3 regions of the Dehalobacter sp. DCM genome follow, and region 3 is predicted to be linked to each of the others. Evidence: riboswitches for the same ligand, from Rfam matches in the RefSeq annotation. Region 3 holds a riboswitch; each other region holds the start of a gene.

Region 1 (10,292 bases), 1.7 Mb from region 3:
CGCGCCAGCGGGGATGGTTGGAGACGATCAGGTACGGGAATTCTTCACTGCGGGGATGGAGGAAGCTCTCCTGATGGCTTTCACCATAGGGGACAAACTTCGGATAAGGTCCGCGTTCTTGATCGTCGGGGAAGTATTCTGCCAATGTTTCTGAGTAGAATTCGATTTTACCCGTCGGTGTTTTCAGCGGATAGGTTTCCGGATCTCTATAGAATTCTTCGAATCCCATGGGGTCATCCTGCCAACCTTCGGCAGCAGGCATAGCAAAATACTTATTTTCTTTAAATTGTTCATACGTGATATAATCCTTGGCGTCCGTACATTCAAAGCCGATTTTGATCCAATCCTCAATGCTGTTGCCTTTCGTGTATTCTTCGTAAACGCCAAGTTTCTTGGCAACCAGGCCGACAGCTTCATAGTCGCTGACGGACTCACCCAGCGGTTCGATGCAGCGTTCTTCATGATAAACCATTTGGAAAGTGCCGCTGTAGACATCGTTGCCGATATCTTCTTCTTCAAATTTCGTATTGATTGGAAGCAAAAGGTCAGCCATAAGACAGTCATTTTCCAGCCAGGGGTGCTGGGCGATGACCGTCTGGATCTTTTCACTGCGCAGTGCTTGGATCATGCTGTTGCCGCCGTTCCAACACGTCGTCCAGCATGGGGTGTCTGTCCAAACCATGTGGATCTCTTTCGAACCAGGAATAGGATATTGGTACATAACTAATTGGTCTTCCCGCGGCATGCCGGCGAGTGTTGCTCCATACCAGGTCAACGGGTGATCTTCGTCATAATCGCCAAGAATAGCCTTGGGAATCAACGTTTTTGGAATAATGGATTCGGGCGGGATGAATTCCGTGCCGCGGTATGCTTTGTCAATAAAAGCAATCCCTGCGGAGCGAGGACCGGAATTTGTATGCGGATCGCCAAAAGTTCCCCATTCAATAAACTTGAACTGGTTGCGACCGGGAGCACCCAAGCCCTGCATGCTCAAACAGGCAACCTCAAGGCGGGCAGGTTCATGGGAATAAGTGGAGCGGATCATGGAACCGCCGTTGCAATGCGCGATTGAAGTCGCTTCTTTGGCCCATTTTCTGGCTAAGGCTTTTATGGTTCTGGCCGGGATACCGGTAATTGGTTCAGCCCACTTCGGAGTTTTCGGTATCCCGTCTTCTTCACCCAGTACATAATTTTTGAAAATATCGAAGCCTACGGCATGGGTAGCGATAAAATCTTTGTCCCAGGTATCCTCCTGCAGCCAGGTATACATGACCGCCAGCTGCAGTGCGCTGTCGGTATTGGGCAGGATCGGGATCCATTTGTCCGCATGGACGGCACAGCCATAGTTGACATCCGGGCAGATGTAGACTTGTTTGATGCCCAGCTTGGTCAGGTAGAAACAATAATTACTGGCTAATTGTCCACCCCAGCCCCAGGGTGTGGTTTCCATATCACATCCCCAAAAGAGGATCATATTCGTATATTTGGCCATTCCGAGAAGCAGGTTGCCGGTGTAACCTTCGCCGACGGAGTCACAGCCCCACATATGCTTGGCGCCCCAATACCAGCCTTCCCAACTGTCTGGATTACGGGTCTGGAAGGTATACGCGCCGAGAACTGCGAAGAGTTTGGTATGACAGCCATGAGAAGCATGGATCATTTTGGTCTCGCCATGACCATCACCCTCAAGCAGAATGGAGTTCAGTCCATATTCTTTTTCAATCCGGCGGATTTCGGAAGCGATAATATCCGTAGCCTCATCCCAACTGATCCGCACAAACTTGCTTTTGCCCCGGTTCTGTGGATTTCTTTCGCCATTGGGATCCCAGTCTTCTCTTTTCATAGGATACAAAATACGATTGGGCGAATAAGCACGTTTTTTGTAAACGAGACTGAACGGGGGAATGGCAGATTTAAGAGGAACCTCAAAGGTTTCCCCCCTGGCTTCGATTTTCCAGGCATTCAGTTCTTCCTTTGAATACAGCTTATCATACTGCATGGGTCGTATTCTTAAGATTTTGTCGTCTTTTACGTCGATCTCCGCAGTATTGGCACCGGCACCGAAGCCACAAAAACCAAGCCCTTTGTAATATGTTTTGATTTTGTCGCCGTTCATAATTTCTCCTCCTTATTAATTTTTCGCATCGTACGGTCCACAGCGCATACGAATACCTCAGAGTTTATTGCATAATTTATGCCAGGAAAATAAAGCGGAGGAAATAAGGCGTTCTGTTGAGGTGGTGCCTTTTAGTCTCTTTTAGAGACATTGCGATGGAACGTAGGGCTTTGCTTTCTAGAATATCGCTCTTTATCAGAATGTCTCTAAAAGAGACAAAGTCTCCGTTGGAGACATTGTCTTTAGTGCCGCATTTTGTTGCGGCCGGCGGCGATTCTTTCTGATTAGATGATTTTAATCTTATTTTTCTTCAGCCAATACTCCATTTGCAGCAAATAGGCAAAGAGACGAGGCAAATCCATCAATTGGCCGAACCAGGGTTTATTGGCATTCGTGGAGGCAGCGGCTGTCATGGTCAGCAATTTCTTCCTGTCCACCAAATCCAGTAAGGGTGATGCAGCGTCATTTAACCTCTGCTCCAGTTTAGCCGCCACTGCTTGCAGGAACGCCGGGTCATGCGTTTTGGGATAGGGGCTTTTTCGGCGCCAAAGGATATCTTCCGGGAGTACCCCCTCAAAAGCAGCCCGAAGCAAGCCTTTTTCCCTGCCACGGTAATTTTTTATATCCGAGGGAATATTCCAGACATATTCCACGATCCGATGATCACAGAACGGGACGCGGACTTCCAGCCCTGTAGCCATCGTCATCCGGTCTTTACGGTCAAGCAATGTGGGCATGAAGCGCGTCAGGGTCAAGTAACTGATTCGTTTATAGGAAGATGTGTCGCCATCCTCTTCGGCCGGTATTTCCCAAAGTGCTTCCGCATAACGCTCACGGACATAATCAACGGGTTTTATCCGATCGATTAAATCTGGCGAGAGGATCTCCAGACGCGTATCCAAAGCGGCAGCCCAGGGGAAGGTATCCGCTGAGCGCAGATCTTCCCGATGAAACCAAGGATATCCGCCAAAGACCTCGTCAGCACATTCTCCGGAAAGACCTACAGTCACCGTGTCTTTGATTTTTCGGCTGAACAAAAGCAGTGAAGAGTCAATATCGGCCATACCCGGCAGGTCTCTCGCGTGGGTCGCGTCATCCAAAGCATCGATCAGTTCGGAGGGGTCTAAGAAAAGACCATGGTGATCGGTTTGCATGTAACCCACCATCTTTTCCACCCATGGCGCGTCCGGGTCCGGTTGAAAATCGTTCGCTTTAAAAAAGCGTTGATTGCCGGTATAATCGATTGAAAATGTGGGCAGGGATCGTCCTTGATCACGGTATGTCTTCGCGGCAATCGCTGTAATAATGCTGGAATCCAGCCCGCCGGACAGTAAGGTGCCCAACGGAACATCGGAGACCAATTGGCGGGAGACGGCATCCGAAACAAGATGACGGACCTTCACGATTGTGGTCGCCAAATCGTCGGTGTGCGGTTCGTTTTTTAACGACCAATAGGCCCAGGAGGATACGTTGCCCCGTTCAAGCTTCATCGCGCAGCCCGGTTTGACTTCGTTGATATTTCGAATGACCCCATGTCCGGGAGTCCGGGCCGGTCCGATCATAAAAAGTTCGGCCAGGCCTTCGTTATCAAGTTCGGCGGGAATATCAGGATGAGCCAGGAGGGCCTTCAGCTCGGAGGCAAATAGGAAGGAATTGTTTTTCTGAAAGTAAAATAGGGGTTTGACTCCCATTCTATCCCTGGCGATGAAGAGAGTTTCTCTCCGGCTGTCCCATATACCAAAGGCAAAAATGCCATTGAGTTTATCAACACAGGCTTCCCCCCATTCCATATAAGACAAAAGAAGGATCTCTGTATCCGAATGCCCTTGCGGTGAATAGCCTTTAAGTACAAGCTCCCGCCGAATTTCCTCTGTATTATACAGCTCTCCGTTATATGTGATGACATATTCCCAGCCATCCCGAAAACGGACCATGGGCTGCTGACCGCCGATGATGTCGACTACGGCCAATCGGCTGTGCCCAAATGCGATAGGGGTCCTTAAGTACATTCCCCTGGCGTCAGGACCTCGGGGAACTAGCGTATCCACCATGGCATTAATAATTACTCCGGACTCGGACAGATCACGATCCCAGTCCAGCCACCCAACAATACCGCACATTACTGTCATCTCCTCATTCTTTTAAGCTTTATTGATAATGTTTATCATCTATAGTAATGTATGATGATACGCTGCCGGTTTGGAACCGAAAATTTGTATGTATATTGTATTTCGAACGCCATATGTTGCAGCAGGAACCATAATGATTGAAAGGATGAAAAAAACCATTTTAAATCTGCCTAATGTCTTGACTTTTATTCAATTTCCTATAAAATAAATCTATCATTAATATCTTTTACCGGTGTCTCTTATAGAGAAGAATAGGGAATCAGGTGCAAATCCTGGACGGACCCACCGCTGTGAATAGTTGTGATCACTGCAATAGGCCACTGAGAAATTGGGAAGGCGCAGTCATCGGTTAAAACTATGAGTCAGAAGACCTGCCGTTAAAGTTGATTAATTTGAAACGATGGTAAAGTTTCAGTTTTAGGGTAGACCCTTAAAGCTGGAACTTTTTTTATTTGTCCATGGAGGGACTTATGCCGTGAAGCCACGGATGGCTAGGAGCGGCGATTGTCCATGGAGGGACTTATGCCGCGAAGCCACGGATGGCTAGGAGCGGCGATTGTCGGTACTCACAGTAGACAGTGGAGGTTAAATGTCATGGAACCTGCAGTACAGCTAAAAATCAAAGCGTTGACTTTTCCGCCGGCAACGAAGATTGTTCTGAAAGATATTGATCTTACGATCCAGAAAGGAGACTTTGTTGCCATTACCGGTGAAGTCGCCTCAGGCAAATCCATGTTGCTTCATTGCATCACGGGGGCTGCAGTTAAGTTTTTCAACGGGGAAATAAACGGTTCCAGCAGGGTAATGGGACGAGACACCCAAGAGATCCCATTATCGGGGATGTGCGATTATATCGGTTATATGATGCAGGAACCTCAAAATCAAATGATCAGCATCAGTGTGGGGGAAGAGGTCGCTTTCGGTATTGCCAATATGAATCTTTCCTGGGAAGAGATAACCAGGAGAACGCATCATTACCTTGAATTTGTAGGGTTAACGGATTTTCATGATCGTAAGACGGATGAATTGTCCGGCGGGCAAGCCCAACGCGTCGTATTCGCCAGCGTTCTGGCAATGGAAACTCCTATTCTTGTTTTAGATCAACCGACGGCAGAACTTGATAGTCAGGGGAAGAAGGATCTTTATGCGTATCTTGGCTATTTAAACAAGGAAAAAGGTGTCACGGTGATCATGGTAATGGATCGGGCCCGCGATATTCTCCCCTATGCCAATCGTGTTCTGATCGTGGCCGACGGGACAGTCAAGGCGGAATACAAACCGCATGAATACCTGCAGCAGCTGCAAAATAAGGCGGTCTGGAAAACGACAAACCGTTTGGTATCGCAGTTTAAACCTCAAAACAATCTATCGGAAGAAAAGATAATCGAGGTCAAGGACCTATCCTTTACCTATAAAGGAGTCTTTCTTGGCTGTGAAAACATTAATTTAGCCGTCTCCCGCGGGGATTTTATTGGGTTAGTGGGCCTGAATGGGTCAGGCAAAACGACATTGCTCAAGTTGATGGAAGGCTTGCTCATGCCGGATAAAGGGTCAATCGTGATGTTCAACCAGGCTTTGACCAAGAAGAATTTAGCCGCCTTACGCAGTAAAATTGGTTTCTTGTTTCAAAATCCTGATTTTCAGATATTCGCCAACACGGTTAAAGACGAGGTCGGTTTCATTTTAAAAACAAGGAGGCTGCCGCAAAAAGAAATTGAAGCAAAGGTGGACAGGATATTAGCGGTTACCGGTCTGGCTGAGTATGCCGATTGTCATCCGCATCAGCTTAGCCGCAGTCAGCGTCAGAAATTGGCAATTGCCTCGATTATTGTTGGCGACCCGGAGATAATCATCGCAGATGAACCAACATCCAGCTTAGATGAGGAACAAAGCGCCCTGATTATGGAATTGCTCTCCCACTTGCATGAGCAGGGCAAAACGATCATTCTCGTAACCCATGATCTCAGTGCAGTGCAAAAATATACCAATCGAATCATTGTGATGCGGAAGCACCACGTTGTACTGGATGTTCCGAGCAAAGATATGGATTCCTGCAAAGAAGACTTGATGGACTTGGGGCTCGATGTGCACCAGAGTGTTTATTTTCCAGAGGATGGTATTGCCTTATGAGCGTCATCGAAAAAATTGATCCGCGTTTGAAATTCGTCTGGTGCGTTACGCTGATCCTTACCGCGTTAACCGCACGGAATATGCTCATGGCAATCGGAATTATTGCCTTAATTATTCTGACGGATTGCGCTTTCACTCAGAATCTGAAAAAATACAAAATCCTGTTGCCGGTGATCGTGATTGTCGCCTCTCAAATCCTGGTGATTCAGCTCTTGTTCTGCCGGGAAGGACAGCTTGTATGGCAATGGGGAGTTCTTTCGGTTTATTCGGGAGCCTTGCCATATGCCGCTTTAGGGATTTTTCGTACGGCGGCTGTCACTTTGGCGGCTGTTCAGTTTATGACTTGGACGTCGGCTGTAGATGTGACATTGATGCTTATCGCTTGGCGCGTGCCCTATCGCTATGCGATGCTGACTGTCATAGCTGCCCGCTTTTTGCCGCTGATGAAAAAGGAATACCAAGCTATTTCGGAAAGCCAGTCTGTGCGAGGAGTTCCTTCTGAGGGCATCGTGAATAAAATCAAGAACCTTCCGCTAACATTGATGCCGCTGCTGTATCGTGCCATTCAGCATGCTTCAGACATTGCGCTTTCGATGGAATTAAAAGGCTATAGCCGAAACCCACAGCGGACATTTAGGAAACAACTGCATTTAAGAAGTTGGGAAGCCATCAGTATGAGCGTTTTGGGACTATGCGTTGCGGCCTTTATCTTTATCTAGTATCCCCGTATCTCATATCTCGTGTGTATCATCCATACCATAAAAATTTATTTACAATATCAAGGAGGAAAATCATGAAAAACACATTTTTTAGAACAGACACCAAAGCACTCGTAGGATCCGTATTACTGGGTATTGTCTTTGTCATTGCCTGCCAGGCCACCGGATTCCTGGATAACCTTTTGCCTACAGGAAAGGCAGGGATGTATTTAATTAATGGTACGGTCTGGGCATCCTTTACGGCACTCATTGTTCTGCTTTATAAACAGCCGGCCGGTATCATTGCCGGAGAGGTTGAAGCCGTGATTTCCATATGGTACAGTCCGCTCTGGATCGCCTTTATTTTCGCCAATGCAATTGGGTCGCTCGCCGTATCGTTTGTCGCAGCGAGATGTTCGATGGAAAAATGGTGGCATCATATTCTTGCCATGTTTCTCTGCAATGTTCTAGGGAACATCTGTGTTGGCATTGGCTTGGTAATCATATTCGGCGTGCCGGTCAAGGTTGCTGTCGTGGAATCCCTGATCGTAATTGCTGTTTGCTGGCCGTTGTCAACGATCATCACGAAAGTGGTTTATGACAGTATTAAAAAGTCAGGATTGGTTCGATAATTCAGACGATATAAACTAATTCAACAGAATACGAGGTATGCCTATGAGTCAGGACTTAAGAGATTTTCTTCAGCAGCTTGAACAGGCCGGTGAAGTCAAGTATATCCCCGAGGAAGTCAATCGAGAGTATGAAATCAGTACGCTCGTTATGGAATTGGAAAAACAGCACCGCTACCCGGTCATCGTTTTTAATAAAGTCGCAAACAGTACGTTTCCGGTAGTGACCAGTATTTTAAGTACCCGTGAGCGTTTAGCCAAAGGTCTCGGCGTCGAGGCTTCCAAAATATCGGAAACGTATGCCAAACGGATCAAAAACCGAATCGAAGAGGTCAGAGTCATCAATGAACCACCGTTTGCCGCCCATTGTCTCACCGGCGACGCCATCGATCTGTATAAGCTGCCGATCCCGGTACACTTTCCAATCGATGCCGGGCCCTACGTGACCTCCGGTCTGTGTGTCGCCAAAGATCCTGAGAGCGGAGTGGAAACGCTGGGCTTTCATCGCATGCAGTTAAAAAATAAAAATACATTGGGGATTTCACTACATTCCCGTCAAAGACTCTGGGAATATTTCCGAAGAAGCGAAGAAAAAGGGAAGAGTCTGGAAGCCGCCATCGTCATCGGCGTTCATCCCAATATCGCCCTGGGATCTATGGCGCTGGTTCCCTATGATCAGGGGAAATATGGGGCTATTGCCGGGCTTTTCGGCGAACCATTAGAAGTTGCCCCCTGCGCCACCGTCGATTTACAGGTCCCGGCCTATGCGGAAATCGTCCTGGAAGGTGAGATCCTAGCCGATGTACGGGAACAAGAAGGGCCTTTTGCTGAATTTACCAATTACGCCTGTTATCGGAGTACGGAGAATGTCTTTAAAGTAAAAGCCATTCGCTACCGTCAAAACGCCGTTTATCATGATCTGACACCCGGGATGAGCAGCGAACATATTAGCGTTGTCGCCATTCAACGCGAAGGCGATGTCTTAAACGCCCTGCATCAAACGTTGCCCAATATTAAAGCGGTTCATGCCCCATTTTCAGCGTGCGGACTCTTTCATTGCTATATTTCGATGAAAAAAATTGCTGAAGGGCAGCCTCAACAGGCTATTTTTGCAGCCTTTGCCGTCGATCACAATATCAAAATGGTCGTTGTGGTGGATGACGATGTGGATGTTTTTAACGAAGAGGAAGTGCTATGGGCACTGGCGACACGGCTGCAAGCGGACAAAGGCGTTTCGATTCTGCCTCAGCATTTGGGAATGGGCGTAACCCTTGACCCCTCAACCGATGAATTAAGCCGTACTTCCAAAATGGGGATTGATGCGACAAAGCCTCTCAGTGGCTTCGCCCCCAAAATCGAAATGGATGATGACGTCATCAAAGCGGTACAGCGGCTCTTACCCTATACACAATAAGAGTTAAATCAATAAAGCAAGGGATGACACTATGATCAAGATTGCCATCGATACGGGAGGTACCTTCACCGACTATACGGCCGCCGGCACGTTGCAATCGAGCCAATACAAAACGATTGTTGTAAAGAATCCAACCCACCATGAAAATCCTGCTCAAGGGATCATTGCTGGGCTGGGAAAAATGGCGGCAGCCTGGCACACCAATTTAAGAACACTGCTTGCTGAAACAGACCAGATCATTCACGGCACCACGCTGGCGTTAAACGCCCTGTTAGAAAAAAAAGGTGCTGTCACCGCGCTTTTTACCACGGAGGGGTTCCGGGACGCGCTGGAAATACGCCGTTCCCAATTGGAAAATCAATGGGATCTGAGGGCAGATATGCCGGAGGTATTGGTTCCACGCAGACTGCGCCTGGGCATCACCCAACGGATGGACTATCAGGGGAAGATCATCAGGGAATTGGATGAAAGCGCGGTAAGGAAAGCCTGTGCCAAATGCAGGACGTACGGGGTGCAAAGCATTGCGGTCTGCTATCTGTTTTCATTTCTCAATCCGGAACATGAAAAAAGAACAGCTGAAATTATTAAAGAAGAACTTCCCGCTGTTTTTGTCACTCTTTCCTCGGAAGTGGCGCCAAAAGTCAGAGAATATGAAAGAACATCCACCACGGTACTCAATGCTTATCTGACACCGGTTCTTGCCGATTATCTAAAGGTTGTCAAGCAAGAACTCGCTGTCTATGGCTGGCAAAAACCGATTCATGTTATGATGAACAGCGGTGGTTTAAGTGATACGGATGTCCTGTCCGGCTATGCTGTCAAAACGCTGCTTTCCGGACCCGCCGGCGGTGCTTGCGGCAGCCTTGCTCTTGGTAAAATAATGAACAATCCTTATACGGTCTTAGCCGATATGGGAGGTACCAGTTTTGATGTTTTTGTCGCCGGTGATGATCACCGGCTTCTTCCCCAATCGGAAATTGCAGGCTACCCCTTAACGATTCCAACTGTCGACATTACGTCGATCGGAGCCGGCGGGGGCAGTATTGCCCGTGTCGATGAAAGCGGAAGAATTCTGGTGGGACCGGATTCTGCCGGTTCAGTGCCTGGACCGGCGTGTTATGGTTTAGGCGGAACCGAACCCACTGTCACCGATGCACTGGTTGCTTTAGGGTTGAT
Region 2 (10,292 bases), 1.1 Mb from region 3:
ATAGGTGATTATTATCCATTGGCATCACCCTTGATACAGGACGGGATCCCGCAAAAGACACGGTAGACCCGATCGGCTTGTTGTGCCAGTTGACATAGAATACGTCCGACGGCTTCCTGAAGCTCCCGGCTTTCACGGACGATCGGCACTACGGCTGAACTTAATTCATCACTGATGACAACGATTGCCGGGTTTTTGGCAATGCCTTCCATGATGAACGGCTGCGGGTCAATGCCGCTTTCCCGCAAACGTTTGACTAGATGGTGAAAATGATTGATGACTTTGCGTTGGAATGCCTCTTCGATACGGCAGACTTCACCGTCGCTAATATCGTCGGCTTGGATAGGAAGCAGACGCAGTGCGCAGGCCAGTTTACCCTGACTGTTTCCTCCGATAATCAGAATCATGGCAAAATACCTCCTAAAACAGCAGCAATCGTCAGAATTCCGGTTTCGCAAATTACAATGTAAAACCCAGCCAAATCACCCGTAATTCCCCCAAACTCTCTCTTCATCATCCGATAAAACCAGAGGAAAGAAATCATGACAAAAAGGAGCGCAAAAATGGCCGCAATAACATTAATATACACCATGGCGCAAGCACAGAAGAGGATAAACACAGCGAGTATGATCCGCAGCGCCTTCTTCGATGCATAGTCAGCAAAAATTGAAGCCAGTCCGGTCGTCCGGGCACAGGGAAATGCAACAACGACCATAGCGCCTATCGAACGTGAAAGGAAAAAACTAATAAAGACGATAAATAATAAATGCTGAGTTAAGAAAATCTCATACCACGCCGCAAACTGAACGAGAAGCAACGCGGCCGTATAAATGAGCGCAAACGCACCGACATTCGGGTCTTTCAAGATGCGCAGTTTCTCTTCCCTGTCTTTATGTGAATTTAACGCATCGATCGTATCGCAATAACCATCCAGATGGATCCCACCGGTAATGAGCACAGTCATCAATACAGCAAAAGCGGAAAACAAAGCCGGACTAAAGTAATAATAATTGCAGACAGCGAGGAGAGCCGCTAGGATCAAAGCGATAACTATACCGACAAATGGAAAAAAGACAAAGGAATAGCGCATGTTTTTATCGTTCCAACTGATTTGCGGCATCGGTAATTTGGAGTACATGGAAAAAGCGGCAACAAAGGATTCAAATAAGGTCTTTAACATGGGGCAAATCCTTCTTTCCTTTATGTATAACAGGAATAGAACAAACGGCTTCGAGTACGATATCGGCGTTGGTTCCGATCATCGTGTTGAGCTGTCCCAGAACCGAGATATAGTCCATCGTAAACGGGTCGTAGTCCGTAATGTCGGAGAAAATTGTATTGGTAACAATAACCAGGTTCGGTATGATCTGCGCCAAAGTTTGGATATCTGAACTGATTCGGTCAAACGCTTGTTTCGCATTCAGTCGCTGAAAATACATTTCATTGGCAATCAGATTGCCTAAGTCTTCCAGTAACGCACAATCGATGCCGACAAATTGCGAGGGGCTCTCAGCAAGATGATAAGCGAGCTCAAAGGTATCAAAACCTTTTCCGTGACGCATCAAGCGGTGTTTGACGACCCGATTGCGGCATTCGTCGTCGCTGACCGTCATAGTAGCTATATAGGCAATTCTTCCTTTATTGAGGTTAACGGCAAGATTTTCTGCCATGGCTGACTTTCCGCTGGCCACACCGCCGCTGACTAAGGCAATCACTATCAGTCACCACCTGCTTAAATAAATACGTTATCGAATCGGGTATTCTTCATTCAACTGCATATCCTTATGCTTTCGGCATTGCTCAATGAACGAGCGAGCAAAATCGGTATTCCCCCAAAGATGCATGTGCGGATAACCAACGGCGAGGTGCTCATTGGCATGGATACAGTTCCATTGCGCCTTACCGGAAGGTCTTTCGGCAATAAACGACTCGCCGTTGAGGGTTGAATCCGAGTAATGAAATTCATGTGCATTGATACTCTCCCCTTTTTTGCAGAGAAGATTATCGTGCTGCGCAGTCAAGGTAATGTAACCAAAACGGTGCAGTCTGTCAGTCAGCGTAGCATTTCCCTTAAGAAAACCCGCCATTTCACACTGATTGCCGTCTTTGTCCTTTATCGAATCCAACAGGTACATAAATCCGCCGCACTCGGCGATACACGGCGTCTCTTTGTCCAATAAATTACGGATCTGCTGCAGCATTGTTTTGTTCTCAGCTAATTCCTTGGCGAATATTTCAGGATAACCGCCTCCTAAGATAATTCCGTCACACGCGGGTACCATCTCATCCTTCAACGGGCTGAAATACTCAATCCGAGCCCCCATTTGCTCCAGCAATTCCAAGCTGTCCTGGTAATAGAAACAGAACGCTTTATCTCTGGCTACCGCAAGGGTCACCGCGGCAATATTCTCTATGGGATAATCGCAATAATCAATTTCTTCATTTTCCCTGGCTATTTCCATCATCTGGTCTAAATCAACGGATGCTAAAGCCTGGTCGGCAAGAAGATCAAGCTTATGCTGAAGGTTTTCTACCTCTGCCGCGGTAATCAGGCCTAAATGCCTGCTTTCTAATGAACATTCTGACATTTTGGGGAAATATCCGATAACAGCAATGTTCGTTTCGTGTTCAATCATCGATTTATATGACGGATAGAGCGCCGGTGACAGGTTGTTAAGGATTACCCCCTTTACTCGGCTGTTCGGACGGAAATTGCTAAAACCCTGGATTTGAGCTGCTATAGAGAGGGCAGCTCCGGCGCAGTTAATAACGAGGATAACCGGTGTTTTTGTCACTCCGGCCAAGTGATAGGAACTGGCAGTGGTTTCTCCGATACCCAGGCCATCGTAATAACCCATAACGCCTTCAAGGACAGCGATTTGTGACTCTCTTGCGTTTTTAACCAGCAAATATTTACACACGTCTTCGGGCAGCAGAAACAAGTCCAGATTACGTGATTTTGTACCAATTACTTCGGTATGAAACATAGGATCAATAAAATCCGGGCCGCATTTAAACGCAGAGGGTGTTAGGCCCTTCTTCATAAATGCCTGTAAAATAGCACATGTTATGGTCGTTTTCCCGCTGTTGCTGCCAGCAGCAGCAATCATAATACGGGGGATCTTAGCTATCATGATATCGTCTCTTTTCCTTTTTGATGATCGTCGCTCCTAAAACGATTCTGCGACGCACGTTCTTCTATGTACAGAAAAACTTCTTTAAGCGCGGCGGCTAAAAGAAGTTGATATACATTCCCTGCAATCCTTGGTCGATTTGCAGATTGCGTATGCAACACCTTTCATCCTCCGTGAAAAAAGTGCTTATTGTGCTCAGGCAGGTCTTCCGACTTGGTTTCAGTACAAATTCAGCCTTCCCATTGTGAACAGTGGCAACTTTGAATTTGCTCCACCATACGGCGGCGGGACCGTACAGGCATTTCACCTGTTTCCCTATTATTGCATTAATGCAACCTAAGCAGATCAATTATATCAAAAGAAAGAATCTCTGTCCACCAGCGGATACAATAATTTGTATATACATGGTAAGTATGCTATAAATATACTGAATCTGGCCTTGTACATCCTGACAGGTTTTGTTAATCTAGTACCAGGTCAATCAGAAACTTTCGTTATCACACTTGGGGGGAATGGATAAATGCAGCAAAGCCCTGAGAATCACGTGATTATGGCCAAAGAATTAAGCAAGCGTTTTGGCGATTTCACAGCTGTCGATGGAATAAATTTCTCAGTCGGCAAAGGTGAATGCTTTGGTCTCCTGGGGCCCAATGGTGCCGGTAAAACTTCGCTGGCCCGCATGATCTACGGTTTGTCGCCGTTGACTGAAGGTACTCTGTCCGTATTTAATCAGGATATTACGCTGCATTCGCGAGAGATTAAAACGCGGATCGGTGTGGTTCCTCAGGAGGATAATCTTGATCCGGAATTAACGGTTATCGAGAATCTTCTGGTATATGCTTCCTATTATCGGCTTCCCCGCGCTGTTGCCAAAGAACGGGCAGAAGAGATATTGACCTTCATGGATCTCTTAACCAAAAAGAAAGCCGTTGTTGATGAATTGTCCGGCGGTATGAAACGCCGACTGACGATTGGCCGTGCTTTGATCAATAATCCGGAGCTGCTGATACTTGATGAACCGACCACCGGTTTAGATCCGTATGCCCGACACCTTGTCTGGCAGAGGCTCCGCCAGTTGAAAGAAAACGGAACCACAATGCTACTGACGACGCACTACCTGGATGAAGCCAGTTATCTTTGTGACCGTCTGATTATTATTAATCAGGGCAAAATTCTGGAGCAAGGTGTACCCGTTGATCTGATCCAAAAACATGTCGGGAGTTATGCGCTGGAATTAGGTATTGATCCGGAAAACCAAGCTCTACTCCTGGAGTGGGGTCAGTCCTGGTTAAAGACCTCCCAGCACATCGGCGATGATCTGGTCATGTATACGAATGAGGGCCAACTTTTAACAGAAAACTTGAATCATAAAATAGCCGAGGCCCATTTGCCTGTCCGCTACCAGCGGCTGAGGCCGACAAATCTGGAAGACGTCTTCCTCAAGCTGACTGGTGAAACGCTCTCCGGTTCCCATTCGGAGACAGAAAACAATTAAAGCAGGTAAGTATATAATAGAGTCATTAATGACGCTTTAGGAGGGTCAAATGCTTAAAGCAAGCGCGATATGGACAGACATTATTATCCAGCTGTTTAAGCCGGATATCAGTTTTGCTCTGGTCTACAAAGTGTTTTTACGGAACCTGAAGGTTTTCGCAAAGACCTGGAAAGCCAATATCATGTTTAATTTTCTGGAGCCACTGCTGTATCTATGGGCCATGGGGTTTGGTCTGGGCGTCTATATTACCAAGATCAATGGCCTTTCCTATCTGGACTATCTGGCACCCGGTCTTATCGCCTCGTCCGCTATGTTTGCAGTCACCTATGAAATGACCTATAACAGCTATACACGAATGGTACGCGAGAAAATCTTTTATAGCATGGCCGTGACGCCGGTCAGCATGGATGATGTCGTAATGGGTGAAATCCTCTATGGAACGTTTAAGGGAGTTCTCTACGGTGCGGTCTTCTTTATCGTCGTGGCGCTGTTCGGAATCGCTCAGTCTTTCTCTTGTCTGTTATTATTTATCCCATTAATGCTGATGTCGGTAATTTTCTCCAACCTTTCGCTGATTTGGACCAGTATAGCTCCGAACTATGATTCTTTCGGTTATTTCTTTACCCTTTTCATATCCCCGATGTTTCTGTTTGCAGGAATCTTTTTCCCGGTTGAAGGCCTGCCTCAGGCTGTTCAGTTCCTGCCGTGGCTGACGCCGCTTTACCACGCCGTTGAGTGCGTTCGGCCTCTTGTTTTAGGACAAGTATCATCAGCCATCATCGGCCATTTAATCTGGTTAACGGTTGTCACGTTGATCACACTGCCTATCCCGCTGGTTATGGTCAAGAGGAAACTGATTCAGTAGAAATACTATTTGTATATTTTATTTCGCCAATAAACACATGCAATCCGAGCCGCTATCGTTTCTGAAACCACACCATCCTTCGCCCGTCTTTGCACAATGTCTTTTATCTCTTCGCGTTGGGTACCGGACAAATCTATTTTCATTTCCCATCGATTCACATAATGCCGGGTGGCTTCCTCGATCGTCCGCGTACTTTGACGCTGGGTATCAAGGTAGGTGATTTCCGGGTACAGCTTTCTTAGCCAAAGATAATTTAAGCAGCAATAGAGTGCTTTATTTCCATAGATATCTGCGTGCTGCTGACCGAAAAACAAACTTTTCAATTCATCATTAATGGGATCGCTGTGTTCAACAAAATGACAGAGAAAGCCATTTTCACTGCTGGCTGCAATAATCTTCTCCAAACTTTCCCGACTGAAGATGGCCGGTGACATAATGGCGGTGACCAAACTGAACTGATGCTGCCATTGAAGTTCTGACAAGTCTGCATCATGCCAGTCTAATTGGATGAACTCCGTATTGGATATATTTTGACCGGCAGAATATTGTCTGGCGTTTTTAAGCATATTTGCTGAAATATCCACGCCAACAACGTGATGTGCTTTACCGGCAAATTCGGCGGCAAACCGCCCGGGTCCGCACCCTATATCCAAAACAGTGGCATTGTGGTGCAGCAGGTGTTTGTCTTCTAATAGCGCGATAATTTTGGAGATCCGTTCGTCTGGGCGATCGGTTGAGAATTCATCCACACGGCTGTCCCAGGATTCGGCACTTCCCTCTTTATAGCTTTTCTTTCCTGGTCCCTTACTCTGCCATAATTGATCAAAGTAATCGATACTCATGATGACACCTCAATACAAAAATTTCTATTCCATTTTACCATAAAAATAATTAATTCCAATTGTCGATTGCGGGTCCTATCGGTTACAATAGTGCTTGTGCAAAATGTAAACAGTTCACTGTACTCCGTTTAAATAATAGTGTAACGTAAGCTAATCAGGCTAATGAGGAAAATGAGTTATATCGTTAAGTAATGCAGTTATATAGTAAAGGAAGATTCGATGAGTATTTTAACCGTAAAAAATTTGAGCCATGGCTTTGGCGACCGTGCTATCTTTCAAAATGTCTCTTTTCGTTTATTAAAAGGTGAACATATCGGTCTGATTGGGGCTAATGGTGAAGGCAAATCGACGTTTATGAATATTGTCACACGCCAACTGGAACCCGATGAAGGTCAAGTCGAATGGTCCAAGCGTGTTCGCGTCGGCTACCTGGATCAGCATGTTGTTCTGGAAAAGGGATCGACGATTCGGGATGTTCTGAAAGATGCTTTCCAGTATCTTTTTGCGCTGGAGACCGAGATGCTGGCCATCTGTGATAAAATGAGCGATGCGTCACCGGAAGACCTGGATGTTTTGCTCGAAGATATGGGTTCCATACAGGAAACACTGAACGATAACGATTTTTATATGATTGACGCAAAAGTGGAGGAGACTGCCCGGGGTTTGGGTTTAGTGGATATCGGCTTGGATAAGGATGTTGATGACTTAAGCGGCGGCCAACGAACCAAAGTCCTGTTAGCAAAGCTCTTATTGGAAAAGCCGGATATTTTATTATTGGATGAGCCGACGAATTATCTTGATGAACAGCATATCGAATGGTTGAAACGTTATTTATTGGATTATGAAAACGCGTTTATCTTGATTTCCCACGATATGCCTTTCCTTAACAGCGTTGTCAATCTGATTTATCACATGGACAACCAGGAGTTAAATCGTTATGTCGGCGACTATGACAACTTCTTGAAAGTATATGAAACAAAAAAGCTCCAGGTGGAGGCCGCTTATAAAAAACAGCAGCAGGAAATTGCTGACCTCGAGGATTTTGTGGCGCGCAACAAAGCCCGTGTATCCACGCGGAATATGGCCATGTCACGCCAAAAGAAGCTGGATAAAATGGACCGGATCGAGCTGGCTAAGGATAAACCCAAACCGGTTTTCAACTTTAAAGAAGCCCGGACTTCGGGCAAGCTGGTCTTAAGGACAACGGACCTTGTCATTGGTTACGGAGAGCCTCTCTCCCGCCCGATCAGCATCTCACTGGAACGTGGCCAAAAAGTCGCGTTAACTGGGGCCAACGGCATAGGAAAAACAACCTTGCTAAAAAGCATCCTCGGATTAATTCCGGCGATTTCAGGACAGGTCGAGCTCGGCGAGTTTCTCTATCCCGGTTATTTTGAACAAGAAGTCAAAGAAGCCAACTATAATACCTGTATCGAAGAATTCTGGAAAGATTTCCCCGGCTATACCCAGTATGAAGTCCGGGGTGCTCTAGCGAAATGCGGTCTAACCACCAAACACATTGAAAGTAAAGTATTAGTCTTAAGCGGCGGCGAACAAGCGAAGGTGCGTCTGTGTAAGCTGATCAATAAAGAAACCAATTGCCTCCTGCTCGACGAGCCTACCAACCACCTTGACGTTGACGCCAAAGAAGAGTTAAAACGCGCGCTGAAAGCGTATAAAGGCAGCCTTCTGCTCATCTGCCATGAGCCGGAATTCTATCGGGATATTGTCACTGAAGTATGGAATTGCGAGTCCTGGACGACAAAATTATTTTAAGACAAATAAGAATTTGCGAAATCGGTAGCGTTTAAGTCTTTTGGCTTTCTGTGCTATTCCTTGCAGGGAGGTTCGCATCAATTTCTCCTATCTGCCTGTCCGGTTGATGTTTCCTTTGCAAGCTGCATACTCCTGTTAACCCCTTCCCCATGTGGCCGGCTTTCCCGTCCTCAGCTAAAATTTTACCGGGCTTTGAGTTGCCAGAAAGCCACTGCGCTTGCTGCAGCAACATTCAGCGAGTCCACGTTATGGGACATGGGGATACGCGCGGTGTAATCACAGTGGGCAACCGTGTTTGGTGCCAGTCCATTACCTTCTGTACCCAGTATGATAGCAAGCTTTTCCTGGGCCATGAGCTGCGGATCGTCTATGCTGACAGCGGTATCACTTAAAGCCATGGCAACGGTCTTAAAGCCTAGCTTGCGCAGACTCTCCATACCCTGCTGCGGCCAATGAGAGGGCTCGCTGCCAATACGAGCCCATGGCACTTGAAAGATGGTCCCCATGCTCACCCTCACCCCACGCCGGCATAGTGGGTCACAGCATGAGGGAGTAAGCAACACGGCATCTATGCCTAGCGCCGCAGCCGAGCGAAAAATAGCACCGACGTTGGTAGAGTCCGCAATACCTTCAAGCACAGCCACTCGACTTGCACCTGCGCACGCCTCTTCTACACTGGGTAGGTGAGGACGCCGCATGGCACACAGCACACTGCGTGTCAGCTGAAAGCCAGTCAGTCCTGCGAGCAGGTTGCTATCGGCAGTATAGACGGGGATATCTCCGCAGCGGGTGATTATATCGTGGGCCTGCCCTGCAATGTATTTGCGCTCCATCAAAAGCGAAATAGGCTCGCATCCAGCGTCGAGGGCAAGTCCAATTACCTTGATACTCTCCGCAATAAAGATGCCCATTTCCGGCTCCATACGGTTGCGTAGCTGCGTTTCCGTCAGGCGAGCAAAGACATCCAAATTGGGCGATGAAAAGTCGCTTATTTCAAATATGTTTGACATCTTATCCCCCTATTAATCCCTGTCCATCTTTCAATTTGCCTTATAGATAGTCCATGGCTCTCCTTCAAGTCTTTCATATATGAGTTTCTTTGGTCTACTGGAAACATTTGTAGCTATAGAGTATAGTCAACCTTGCAATAATCTTTGATTTTTGACGAAATTGCCGCCATCCTAAGGCATATCCCACTTGCTTTTAAACAATCCGCTCTCCCCCTACCCCTGATATCTATTTGTAGTTTCTATAACCACTATCCGTTGAATAAGATTCTGAGAAGTATTTTCCTACTACTGCGAAGAAATACTTATAACTCATTTCGTCCGATCCATGGACGGCACGGCCTTTGCACGATATGTCGTAGAACGTCCAGGTATTCCCGACGCGCCCCAGCCACATGTATCATCCTCCAAGTGTCGGGAAAACCGTGTTCTCTGATGTGCCACGCCCCGCGAAGCCAGAGTCGGTCACGGATGACCGACCCTTAAATTTCTTCTTGTCCAGAATCCAAAACTCATGTAGCAAACTTCTTGACAATCGGTATAAACATAGTAAATTGATGTCTTGTACATCCTTTAGGTGTTGAGACATGCCCCATTCCATAGCGACTATGATAAGTCGGATCATTATTTTCATTAGCCATTTCGAAGCAACCACTCTCTTCAACCCATTTTTTCAAAGCAAAATAAGCTTTAGTCTTCTCCTGTTCTTCATCATATGAAGTAGTCACTGCATATAATCCTCCAGGAAAATCAAATACTTCGTACCCATTTGTATCTGTTAAATCTTCTGGAATTGCATATAACCATTCAGGTCGTCCTGTTATTTCATTGTTCCACCAAAAATCCTTTGGAAACAATAATCCTTTCTCTTTTGCGGCAATTGTAGGCCACCATTTGCCGAACTCCCAAATGTCTTTTTCTCCTGAACGAGCCATTCTGGCTGCAGGCAATTCAATAATCCTGTGTTCCATTTCACTTAATCCTCCAATTGCTAATGAGAAGGTGAATTGAGGACAAACTTTCAGTCTTATTCTTTTATTATTGCGAGCGACTGAGGGGGTCACACCAATTCTTTAAATGCACGCGTAAACGAAGAATGTGATTCGTAACAGTATCTTAAAGAAATATCAATGATTTTATCCGTACCATGCTGTACATCATATCCTGCTAAAG
Region 3 (9,799 bases):
ACTGGGGAGTTCGGATCCTGAAATGGCGGTGATCGCTGCTGAAACGGTAGCGGGCTGTGACCCTGCATTTTTTGATCCGTTTGCAGAAGCCCAGTTTGGGCTGAAGTCTTATCATATTGCAGAACTCAAAGCATTTGTTGATCAGCAGATTTATTTACGGCATATGGAAATGAGCGAAATGATCCTTGACATTCCAGCGATTGTTCAAGAGGTTTCCAATGTACGGAAACAATTCTTTCCTTAGGAAGTGACTGTATGAGCTTTCCGGTCATCAAAGGAGCAAGTTATGCCTTATTTCATACACCCGGACTTCTTTTGCAGCAGGCAAGCGCAGAAGGTAATGTTTCCACGCATTTGCTCGCGGATGAACTGCGCAGTTTTGGAGAGGCTGTATGTTATCCGCCGAATCAGGCTTTTATTGGGAATCTTTTTCCCAAGGATTTATTGAATATCCCCCGTCCCTGGTATCATCATGCTTTGCCCGATGCGAAGCGTTTCGGGCGCTTCGGCGAAATTTTCCCAGAAGATGAATTTTTGGGATTGCTAGCTGCGGTTGACGTCAATGGCCTTGTGTGCTTGGAAACGGGTTTTAAACAGGCCGTCTTCCCAAAACTTCGTGCACATCCTGCTGTATCGATGCTCAAAGGGATATCCTCTGCCCAAAATGATTCACTTTCTAATGAAGAGATTGCAGAATCGATTCAAACAAGGGAAGCCTTGCCATTGACCTTTGACGGAAGTACCATCGGGTGTATCCAGAAGGCAAGCATTTCGGATCCTGCCCTAGCCGCCTCACGGATCGCAGAGAACCTCATTGCCAAGGCTTCAGCAACGGCAGCGCTGCAGCTCCTCTTCAACAATACTGGCCTTCATCCTCTGGACGTAGACTATATTTTTGAAGCATCTGAGGAGGCCTGTGGAGATATCCGGCAAAAGGGAGGCGGTGGTTTCGCCAAGTCCATTGCCGAAGCCTGCACCTGTTCAAATGCCAGCGGCGCCGATACGCGTGCATTCTGTGCAGCCCCAATGCATGCCTTGCTGCAAGCTGCAGCATTCGTACAGTCAGGGATCTTTGCAAACGTGATTGTCGTAGGCGGCGGCTGCTGTGCGAAGCTTGGCCTCAATGCAGGAATCCACCTTAAACACGGGATGCCTGTCCTGGAGGATATGTTAGGAGCCTTTGCCATTCATATCAGTAAGGATGACGGTTTCAATCCGATTTTGCGTACGGATCTAATTGGCAGAATGAATGTAGGCTGTGGCGATTCACCGCAACAGGTTTTTCGTTCCCTTATCGCGGAGCCTTTAACAAAAGGCGGCTATAAAATATCAGAGATTGATCGTTATGCCGCAGAGCTTGTGAATCCAGAAATCCTTGAGCCTACAGGGTGTGGTGATATTGCTGAAAAGAACTATAAAATGATCGCTTCCTTGGGTGTGCTAAATAAAGAGATCGATCGTAGCGAGATTCAGGAACAGATCCGCCGCTTTGGAGTGCCTGGCTTTGCGCCAAGTCAGGGGCACATTCCTTCAGGAGTGCCGTACATTGGGCCTGCGCGGGAACTAATACTGAGGGACAACGTGAAGCAGGTGATGATCATAGGGAAAGGGAGCCTTTTTTTGGGAAAACTCACGCGCCTTTACGACGCTCTTTCCTTGCTCATCCAGAGAAACCCAAAATATTCCGGTGTTTGAAAAGCCAGGAAGAATCATATTAGGACAATTAAAGACAGATTGAATACTTCAGAATAATATAAATAACTTCGTATATTTGCAGGTGCCCCTTTTGGGGAGAATAGGGAACCGGGTGTGATTCCCGGACGGACCCGCCACTGTAAAGAGGAGCGTATACAGATACCACTCCGGTTATGATGGGGGAAGGTGTAATACGCAATGATCCAAGCCAGGAGACCTGCCTGCAAATTTCTATGCCAGCTTCGCGAACGGGCTGGTTTAGGTGATGGATGATGGAAAAATCCGCACTCTGTTTGAGATGCGGGTTTTTTATTTATCATTTATTTTGAAAGGGGGGATCAACATGCATGCGAGTACTATTTTTATTGGAACAATCTTGTTTTTTTGTTTTGCTGCGATAGGCATATCCATCTTCGGCAAGGGCTTCTTTAAAAAGTTTGACTAGCAACGCATCATTTAGAACGAGTGAATGAAAGGGGAATTCATGATGGAAATCGGCAAATACATTGCCTTATTTATCTTTTTTATCGTATTGCCCTGCTGGGCGGTTTACTATGGACGAAGCGGTATGAAAAGTCTGGAAGGATACGTTTTTGGCGGCCGGATGTTAGGGCCTGTCACCTCGGCTTTCACGGCTGCAACTGCAGCTACCAGTGCAGGCTTGTTTGTCGGCGGAGCGGGTATGGCTTACAAGTATGGCTGGGGCGGCGCTACTTGGCAGCTTGGAGCAGCTTTGGGCGTATTTATCAGTTGGTTTCTGATTGCGCCAAAGATTCGTGAGGTGTCCCATAAAATCCAAGCCATTACGACACCGGAATTGTTTGTGAAAAGGTATGGATCCAAACACTTTTATCCAATCGTCGCATTTTGGATTGTTCTTTTCAGCATTCCTATGCTTGTCGTCCAATTACGATCGGTAGCATTAACCCTGGAGAGCTATCTGGGGATACCGTACCTTTGGGCGCTGATCATATTTAGTGTGGTACTGGTTGTTTTTTCTTCGTTGGGTGGCCGTAAGGCGATTGCCTATCTGGATGTCGTCCAGGGCATGATCATGATTACTGCTGTTACAGCGGCTATTATTGTTGGTTGGAGAGCGGTTGGTGGTATCTCCGGACTGGATACTTTATTGGCGCAGAAAAACTACAGTTTAACGACCTTTTTTGGAGAAATGCCGCGTTCGCTCTGGTTTAATTTAGCGTTTGTCTATATGTTCGGCTTATTCAGCAGTCCGCATATTATTCCGGCTTTTTATGGGATGAAAGACGGCAAAACCGCACGATTAGCTTTTCCTATGGGGGTCGTCATCTCCCTGTATTGGACGTTTGCCGCAGTCTTGATTGGTTTGATTCCACGGGCGCTGGGCATCGCCGTCGAAACATCGGATAAAGCCTTCGCTGTATTTTTGGCGCAAGTAGCGCCTGGATTTGTCGGATTGCTGATGATTTTCTGTTTACTCGCGGCTGTTTTTACGACCTTGGATGCTTTGTTGATGGCAGCCGGATCCAGCATCGTGCACGATGTTCTCTGCCGGATTAAAGGAGTCAGTTTGACAGAAAGACAAGAGCTGCGCTTTGCGCGGATTGCAACGGCCGTGATCGGAATCATCGCATTTATTCTGAGCGAAATACAGATCCCTCTGATTACCATTGTCAATGCCTTTGGTTTTGGTGCTTTTGTCATTGTGATTGGCGTGCCGATGATCCTGGCATTGTTCTGGGATAAGGCCAGTCGGGAGGCCGCCTTTTTCTGCACGATTGCAGGGCCCATCCTCTATATCCTGTGGCATTATTTTTTGGTAGATATCACCGGCCTTGGTGAACTTCCCGGTACCCTGATCGTAGTACTCACGGTGTCCATCATCCTGAGTTTGCTCAAACCGGCAAATCAGCAAAGCTATTTCCGGCAATATCAGGAAACCTATTTTCAAAAAATAAAGGCTTAAAATAGGAGGAGACGGTTCGTGCGAATACTTTACTATATGAATCAATTCTTTGCCGGGATCGGCGGCGAAGAAAAAGCGGACACCTCTCTGCTTTTTATGGAGGAGCCAATTGGACCGGCAATCGGTTTTGGCTCTCTTCTGGATCAATCATTGATGGTGACGCTCGTCGCAGTTTGCGGGGATAACTATTTTCACAGCCATCAAGAGGAAGTATTGCAGCAAGTGGTTGCCAAGGCGAAAGAGCATCGTATTGAGATGGTCATCGCCGGCCCTGCATTCAACGCAGGCCGATATGGTCAGGCATGTGGGGCAATAGGCGAGGCAGTGGCTCGGGAGCTACGGATACCTGCGATCACTGGAATGTACGTGGAAAACCCGATGGTGGAACTGTACCGCCGCTCGGTTTACATTGTCCCTACTACCGGGAAAGCAGCCGGGATGAGAGATGCACTCAAAAAAATGGCGGCATTGGTTCAAAAAATGACGTCCGATACACCTTTGGGATCTGCCCGTGAAGAAGGGTATATCCCTCGCGGCTTCAGAAAACTGGTCTATCGCCAGGAAGATGCAGCGAAGCGATTGGTGGATATGTTGGAGGCAAAACTGAAGGGCCAACCCTTTCTCACCGAACTCCCGATCCAGGAGATGGACAGCGCAGAACCGGCACCCCCGGTTGCTGACCTCAAAACAGCCAAAATCGCGCTTGTAACGACGGGAGGACTCGTGCCACGGGGGAACCCTGACGGGATTCGTTCTTTCGGGGCGGAAACGTGGGGCGTCTATGATATTTCCGGAAAACAGCTTTTGAACGGCTCGGACTACGAGACCATCCACGGAGGGTATACACCAACTTACGTGAACGCAGACCCCAATGTTCTTGTGCCGGTGGAGTTGATGCGGGAAATGGAAGCAGAAGGGGTATACGGGCAGTTGCACAGTAAGTTTTATTCAACTTCCGGTGTGGGTGCGGCGGTCAACGTCAGCCAAAAAGCCGGCCAGGAAATGGCTTGGCAGTTGCAGCAGGAAGGCGTGGACGGGGTGATCCTGACTGCGACCTGAGGGACCTGTACGCGTTGCGGTGCAACGCTCGCCAAAGAATTAGAGAAAAATGGGATTCCGACATGCGTGATTACCGCCATGTACACCCTGGCCGTCAATGTGGGAGCCAATCGGGTGGTGGCAGGTACAAAGATTCCGCATCCTTGCGGCGATCCGGCGTTACCGGCTCAAGGCGGTAAGGAGATCAGCCGCAAGTTGTTAGCCGCTGCGCTGGAAACGCTGGAGCAAAAACTGGGAACATCACCAATTGTCATAAACGATCTCTAGGGGGTAAATTATGAGATTAGAAATGGGTACTTTTCGAGTTGAACAAGTCAAATTCAGCAGTCAGACCTGCTTACACAACGGGATATTAGAAATCAATCGTGAAGCTTTGATTGACTGCCTTCAGGAAGATAAAACCTTTTCTGAAGCCGATGTTGATATCGTGTTCCCAGGAGAAAAGGCCCGCATTGTGCACGTGATCGATGCGGTTGAGCCGCGGTTCAAGGCCGGGAATGTAGCGCCTTATGCAGGAACGGCCTCCCCGGTGGGGCAACTGGGTGAGGGGACGACTTACCGGATGGAAGGAGTCGCTGTGCTCACTTCCTGTGAATTTCCGCTTACCAGACATGGCGGGTTAAACATCGTCAGAGACAGTGTTCTGGATATGGTGGGACCAGGCGGACCTATTACCCCTTTTAGTTCGATGATGAATGTGGTATGTATTCTGAAATTACAACCGGGGTTGGATGAGGTACAATATGAACAATCGGTCAGATTAGCCGGAATCCGGGCAGCCCGGTATCTGGGCGAAGTTCTGCGCGGCGGGGTGCCGGACAGCATCACGTCCTATACATTGGAAGGCGCGAAGGAAGGTCTTCCCAAAGTGGCTTACCTCTACCAGGTCCACTCAGTGGGACTTAACCTAAGCAGTTTTTTTTACAACATGCGCTTTGATCAGTTGCTTCCTGTCATCGTTCACCCAAATGAAATCCTGGATGGCGCTGTGGTCGACGGTAACTGGAGCCACCCCAATGTGAAAACGCCGACTTGGTTTCATACCAATAATCCATTAATCAGGGAACTGTACCAGAGACACGGGAAGTCCCTTAACTTTGTCGGAGTGGTATTATTCAGAGGCCGTTTCGAGGAAATGGAAGGCAAAAAACGCTGTGCCAATCTCGTTGCCGCTTCAGCACAGTTGTTAAACGCCGATGGCGTCGTGGCTACCTGGGAAGGAGATGGTAATGCATTTATCGAGACCATGCTGAGCCTAAAGAGATGTGAAGAAAAAGGTATCAAGACCGCATTGATGACTTTTGAGCACGGCGGGGCAGAAGGAGTTGACGACCCATTGTTTTACAGTGAGCCGGAAGTAAATGCCATCGTCAGCTTAGGAAGTTGGGATCCTCCGATCACTTTGCCTGCAATGGAGAGGGTAGTAGGCGGTGAATATCTGAGGATTCGTCCCGAACAGGGAGGAATTTATTTACCCGCCAGAGATGAGATTGCGCTCGTGGATCGTCTGGAATATTTCACAGCTGCAAATGAGTTTGGCTTCTCCAGACTAAGTTGTGACGAGTATTAACCCTTTTCCCCAGTAATTTCAGAAGGAATCGAGAAATGACTGGGCGGACTCATCAGCGCATTTGAAGATCTGCTGTAATAAAGAAAGCAGGATATCCACCCGCCCAACACAAAAATCAACCGTTCAAATAACCGAACGGTTGATTTTTATTATTTAAGTCAGCAATGGATTATCCACACATTTTGCTTTAGGCTTTTATGGCATAACGATAGTGATAATTCACATCGTTCCAGTTCACCAGATTCCACCAGGCATTGATCCATTCTTTGCGCCTGTTTTGGTACTTCAGATAATAGGCGTGCTCCCAAACATCAAGCACTAATAAAGGAAATGATCCCCAGAGACAGAGGTCCTGGTGTTTTTCTACCTGAAGGATCTCGAGCTTCCGCAGGAAAGGATTCCATACGAGCACGGCCCATCCGGAACCTTCAACAGATCCCGCTGCTGCACTCATCTGATTCTTAAAAACAGCAAAAGATCCAAAATCAAGCGGTATATGTTGGGCGATAGGACCAAAAGCCTCTCCCCCGCCATGGGGCGACATATTAGTCCAAAAAAGGTTATGTAAAATGAATCCTGAGCCATGGAAAGCGAGTTCCCGCTCCCAATGTTTGAGCAGATCAAAATTACCGCTTGCCCGAGCTTCTTTCAGTTTTTCCTCTGCCTTGTTTAAACCATCTACATAACTTTTATGGTGGAAATCATGGTGGATTCTGACCGTCTCGGCATCATACCAAGGTTCCAGGGCATTCACAGGATACGGCAGATCCGGTAGATAATAAGTCATGTTTTCGCTCCTCCCCATTGCATCATTTCTTATCGGACTGAATTCGTCTTCGTTATTAATATATTAACTTACAATCGGATTCAGGCTCTTTGCTTAAAATAAGTATTTTGCATAAACAATTATGGCGGCCTTCTGGCCGCCATATAATTTAGAAAAAGGAATATTAAGGAATTAATCGAATAATAGTATATATTCTTTGAGGGGAGGGTTCAGAAATGTCAGATTATCCGGGAGGGAATAAGTGGGGAGGCTCAGAACATGAGATGCGCGCAGAAGATTTTCTGTGCAAGGAACATCAGGATTGTCTTGCTAAGATTCGCAAAAGAGTTGAGAAAATGTGGAATGCTCCCAACGAAAAGCCTTTGCCTTTTTATACCACCCATGGGCCTGAACACTGCAGGGCGGTTGAGAGTTTGATTATGAAGTTGATACCGCGTTTTGCTGAACTAAAGGAAGAGGAACGTTTCTATTTATTGGCTTCGGCCTGGCTGCATGATATTGGGATGCTGCGTTCCGTGGCCAACGAATTCAATACGGATAAAGATCAAATCGAACTAACCGATTCAGAAATCCGAGACCGGCACCATCTGACTTCGGAGAAATACATTTACGAGTATTATGACCGGTGCGGGCTTGAGCATAAATTAAATAACACCAACCATACGGAAGATAAGGAGATTATCGGCAAGATCTGTCGTTATCACCGCAAACGCGAGGATATCAATGAGTGTGCCCGTACACTGCCGATCCGTTATGAGGCGTATCATGTCCAGCTACTGGCGGCCTTTCTGCGGCTGGCCGATGCCTTACATATCGATTCGTCACGGGCGCCCGATTATGGGTACGCAATATGTCTGGCCTATGATATCCCTTCGGAATTAAAAATGCATTGGATCAAAAGCAAATTGGTGCTGGGTGTCATTATCGATGAAGAAAAACACAGAATCACTGTCAGCTTCCGAATCCCAACGCTGGAACAGCTCAAAGAAAGGAATGTCGATGATCCGACCTGGGTTTTAGAAAAGATCGAGTTTATTATCAAGGATGTCATGAACGATCTTCACACCGAATTAGCCAGTGTGATGCATATCCTGGCCAAAGGCGGTCTCGCGTATTATCTGGATATTCAGGCGGAAAGGGTGACGGACTACATCGAACGGCAGCTGCTTAATGATCTGCTCAGCATGGTTATCAATTATAATATTTTGCGCAATCCAAGCGCTTCGAATCTGATTGAAATGGTGCTCATGTCCATCGCAAATATGTCCGGCTATTACCTCAAAGAGCACACCAAAGCCACCCAAGTATCCAAAATTCCCAAGGAAGAGATCAAGAGTGAACTAAAAAAATTCGTTGCCCAAATCCGCCAGAACTTGTTGGAAAAAAGGCCCTGTCATATTGGCTTAAAACACTTGATCGATCGCTGTGAATTGCTATGTGATCAAAATTTGCCAGCCAACTTATCAACCTTCATCACCGAAATTAATACGCTTTACCAGCTGCATTTCCAAAGAAAAAGCGAAATACGGGAATCCGCCAGACTGTTTTTTTGGGATTTTGTTCTCCCGAAAGAAAGGGACGTCTCCCAATTCAAATACAATATTCTGTTGTTTGGTTACAGCAATCTGGTGGTACAGGCACTATGCGGTTTTAGGGACTGTCTGATTACGCAGCAGTTCAGTAAGGATACCCAGCGTAAACGGTACAATATCTATAGTACCGAATTGAAAAAAGAAATCTCAGAACAATTCAGGATTTTTGTCTGTGATGGGCAACCCAAGACGCAATTGAACCTGAACAACGGGGTTTTATTTCATGACGGTTTTTCTTTGGCCTATGAGTTGATAAAAATGGACTTTACCGATGTCATTTTAATTCCGGACATCATTGCCGGTAACGTAATGGAACACTATGAAATTGACTTTATTATGATGGGTGCCAACGGGTTTACCAAAGATCAATTCAAGCATTCTGCAGGGCATCATTCCATTATCAAGCTGAAAGAACACGTCAATAACAAAGTATCTCCGGAAGTGGTCCTGGTAGTTACGAGCGATAAGTTTGAAAAAAGCGGGTGCAGCCATCAGGAAAATGATGATCCGAAGCAGATAAAGGACGAATCTCATCCGGACATGCGGATCTACGGCGACCATCCGGATACGTTCCGAGATCGGCAACCGGCCGAAACCAGCGGTTATCGTTTCTTACGCCCGGAAAATATCTCTACCCGGGATCATATTTGGTTTCAAACGTTCGACGAGATGCGAAAGGTTAATGACAGTTTGTTATTTTACAACCCAAGGGAAGATTCAATTGGTATAGGCAGTGTTGATTATGTGATCAGTGATCTCGGCTGTTATTGCAGTGAAGAAAAAACCGTCCAAACCCGGTTTGAAAGTATTAACACATTTACTAGAAGACTGATGAGTATGGACGAATAAGTATTGTCACTAAGGAATTCATGCTACAATAATAAGCATAATTTTGATTTTTGGGGAATGACTATGAGAAAAAATATTGGAATGCTGCCGCTTGCAATCGGCAGTCTGCCGCATGCCGATACAGAAAGTGCAATTACTCTTATTCGGGAGACAATGCCTCAGACCCCGCATTGGCCCCAACTGCCTCACCGCAATGCTCAGGATACGATGGTGAAGCAGTATGCGTTTCCGCTGATTAATTCGGGGTTGGTGACGGACATAGAAGGAAAACTGTTCTTTGATCCTTTGGAAGATCATTGGCA

Evidence for each region. A riboswitch is a leader RNA that binds a small molecule or an ion and turns the genes downstream of it on or off. The one in region 3 is predicted to bind cobalamin.
Region 1: it holds a riboswitch for cobalamin, as region 3 does, so the genes downstream of both, LPY66_RS08585 (ABC transporter ATP-binding protein) here and LPY66_RS16365 (sodium:solute symporter family protein) in region 3, are expected to answer to the same signal.
Region 2: it holds a riboswitch for cobalamin, as region 3 does, so the genes downstream of both, LPY66_RS11240 (cobyrinate a,c-diamide synthase) here and LPY66_RS16365 (sodium:solute symporter family protein) in region 3, are expected to answer to the same signal.

What each region holds. Positions count from the first base shown of each region.
Region 1 is NZ_CP092282.1:1,826,547-1,836,838, forward strand. It holds gene LPY66_RS08575 (molybdopterin-dependent oxidoreductase) at 1-2,116, opposite strand, end outside; gene asnB (asparagine synthase (glutamine-hydrolyzing)) at 2,401-4,236, opposite strand; cobalamin riboswitch at 4,459-4,638, shown strand; gene LPY66_RS08585 (ABC transporter ATP-binding protein) at 4,840-6,375, shown strand; gene LPY66_RS08590 (energy-coupling factor transporter transmembrane component T family protein) at 6,372-7,094, shown strand; gene LPY66_RS08595 (hypothetical protein) at 7,169-7,705, shown strand; gene LPY66_RS08600 (UbiD family decarboxylase) at 7,749-9,116, shown strand; gene LPY66_RS08605 (hydantoinase/oxoprolinase family protein) at 9,148-10,292, shown strand, end outside.
Region 2 is NZ_CP092282.1:2,425,461-2,435,752, reverse strand. It holds gene LPY66_RS11260 (histidine phosphatase family protein) at 1-19, opposite strand, end outside; gene LPY66_RS11255 (bifunctional adenosylcobinamide kinase/adenosylcobinamide-phosphate guanylyltransferase) at 12-407, opposite strand; gene cobS (adenosylcobinamide-GDP ribazoletransferase) at 404-1,180, opposite strand; gene LPY66_RS11245 (bifunctional adenosylcobinamide kinase/adenosylcobinamide-phosphate guanylyltransferase) at 1,161-1,715, opposite strand; gene LPY66_RS11240 (cobyrinate a,c-diamide synthase) at 1,746-3,134, opposite strand; cobalamin riboswitch at 3,316-3,489, opposite strand; gene LPY66_RS11235 (ABC transporter ATP-binding protein) at 3,655-4,629, shown strand; gene LPY66_RS11230 (ABC transporter permease) at 4,679-5,494, shown strand; gene LPY66_RS11225 (class I SAM-dependent methyltransferase) at 5,500-6,336, opposite strand; gene LPY66_RS11220 (ABC-F family ATP-binding cassette domain-containing protein) at 6,556-8,112, shown strand; gene LPY66_RS11215 (TrmH family RNA methyltransferase) at 8,295-9,122, opposite strand; gene LPY66_RS11210 (GyrI-like domain-containing protein) at 9,632-10,090, opposite strand.
Region 3 is NZ_CP092282.1:3,514,368-3,524,166, reverse strand. It holds gene grdA (glycine/sarcosine/betaine reductase complex selenoprotein A) at 1-244, shown strand, start outside; gene grdC (glycine/sarcosine/betaine reductase complex component C subunit beta) at 256-1,695, shown strand; cobalamin riboswitch at 1,759-1,934, shown strand; gene LPY66_RS16365 (sodium:solute symporter family protein) at 2,180-3,640, shown strand; gene LPY66_RS16360 (glycine/betaine/sarcosine/D-proline family reductase selenoprotein B) at 3,659-4,966, shown strand; gene LPY66_RS16355 (glycine/sarcosine/betaine reductase component B subunit) at 4,977-6,269, shown strand; gene LPY66_RS16350 (superoxide dismutase) at 6,457-7,056, opposite strand; gene LPY66_RS16345 (HD domain-containing protein) at 7,272-9,497, shown strand; gene LPY66_RS16340 (hypothetical protein) at 9,561-9,799, shown strand, end outside.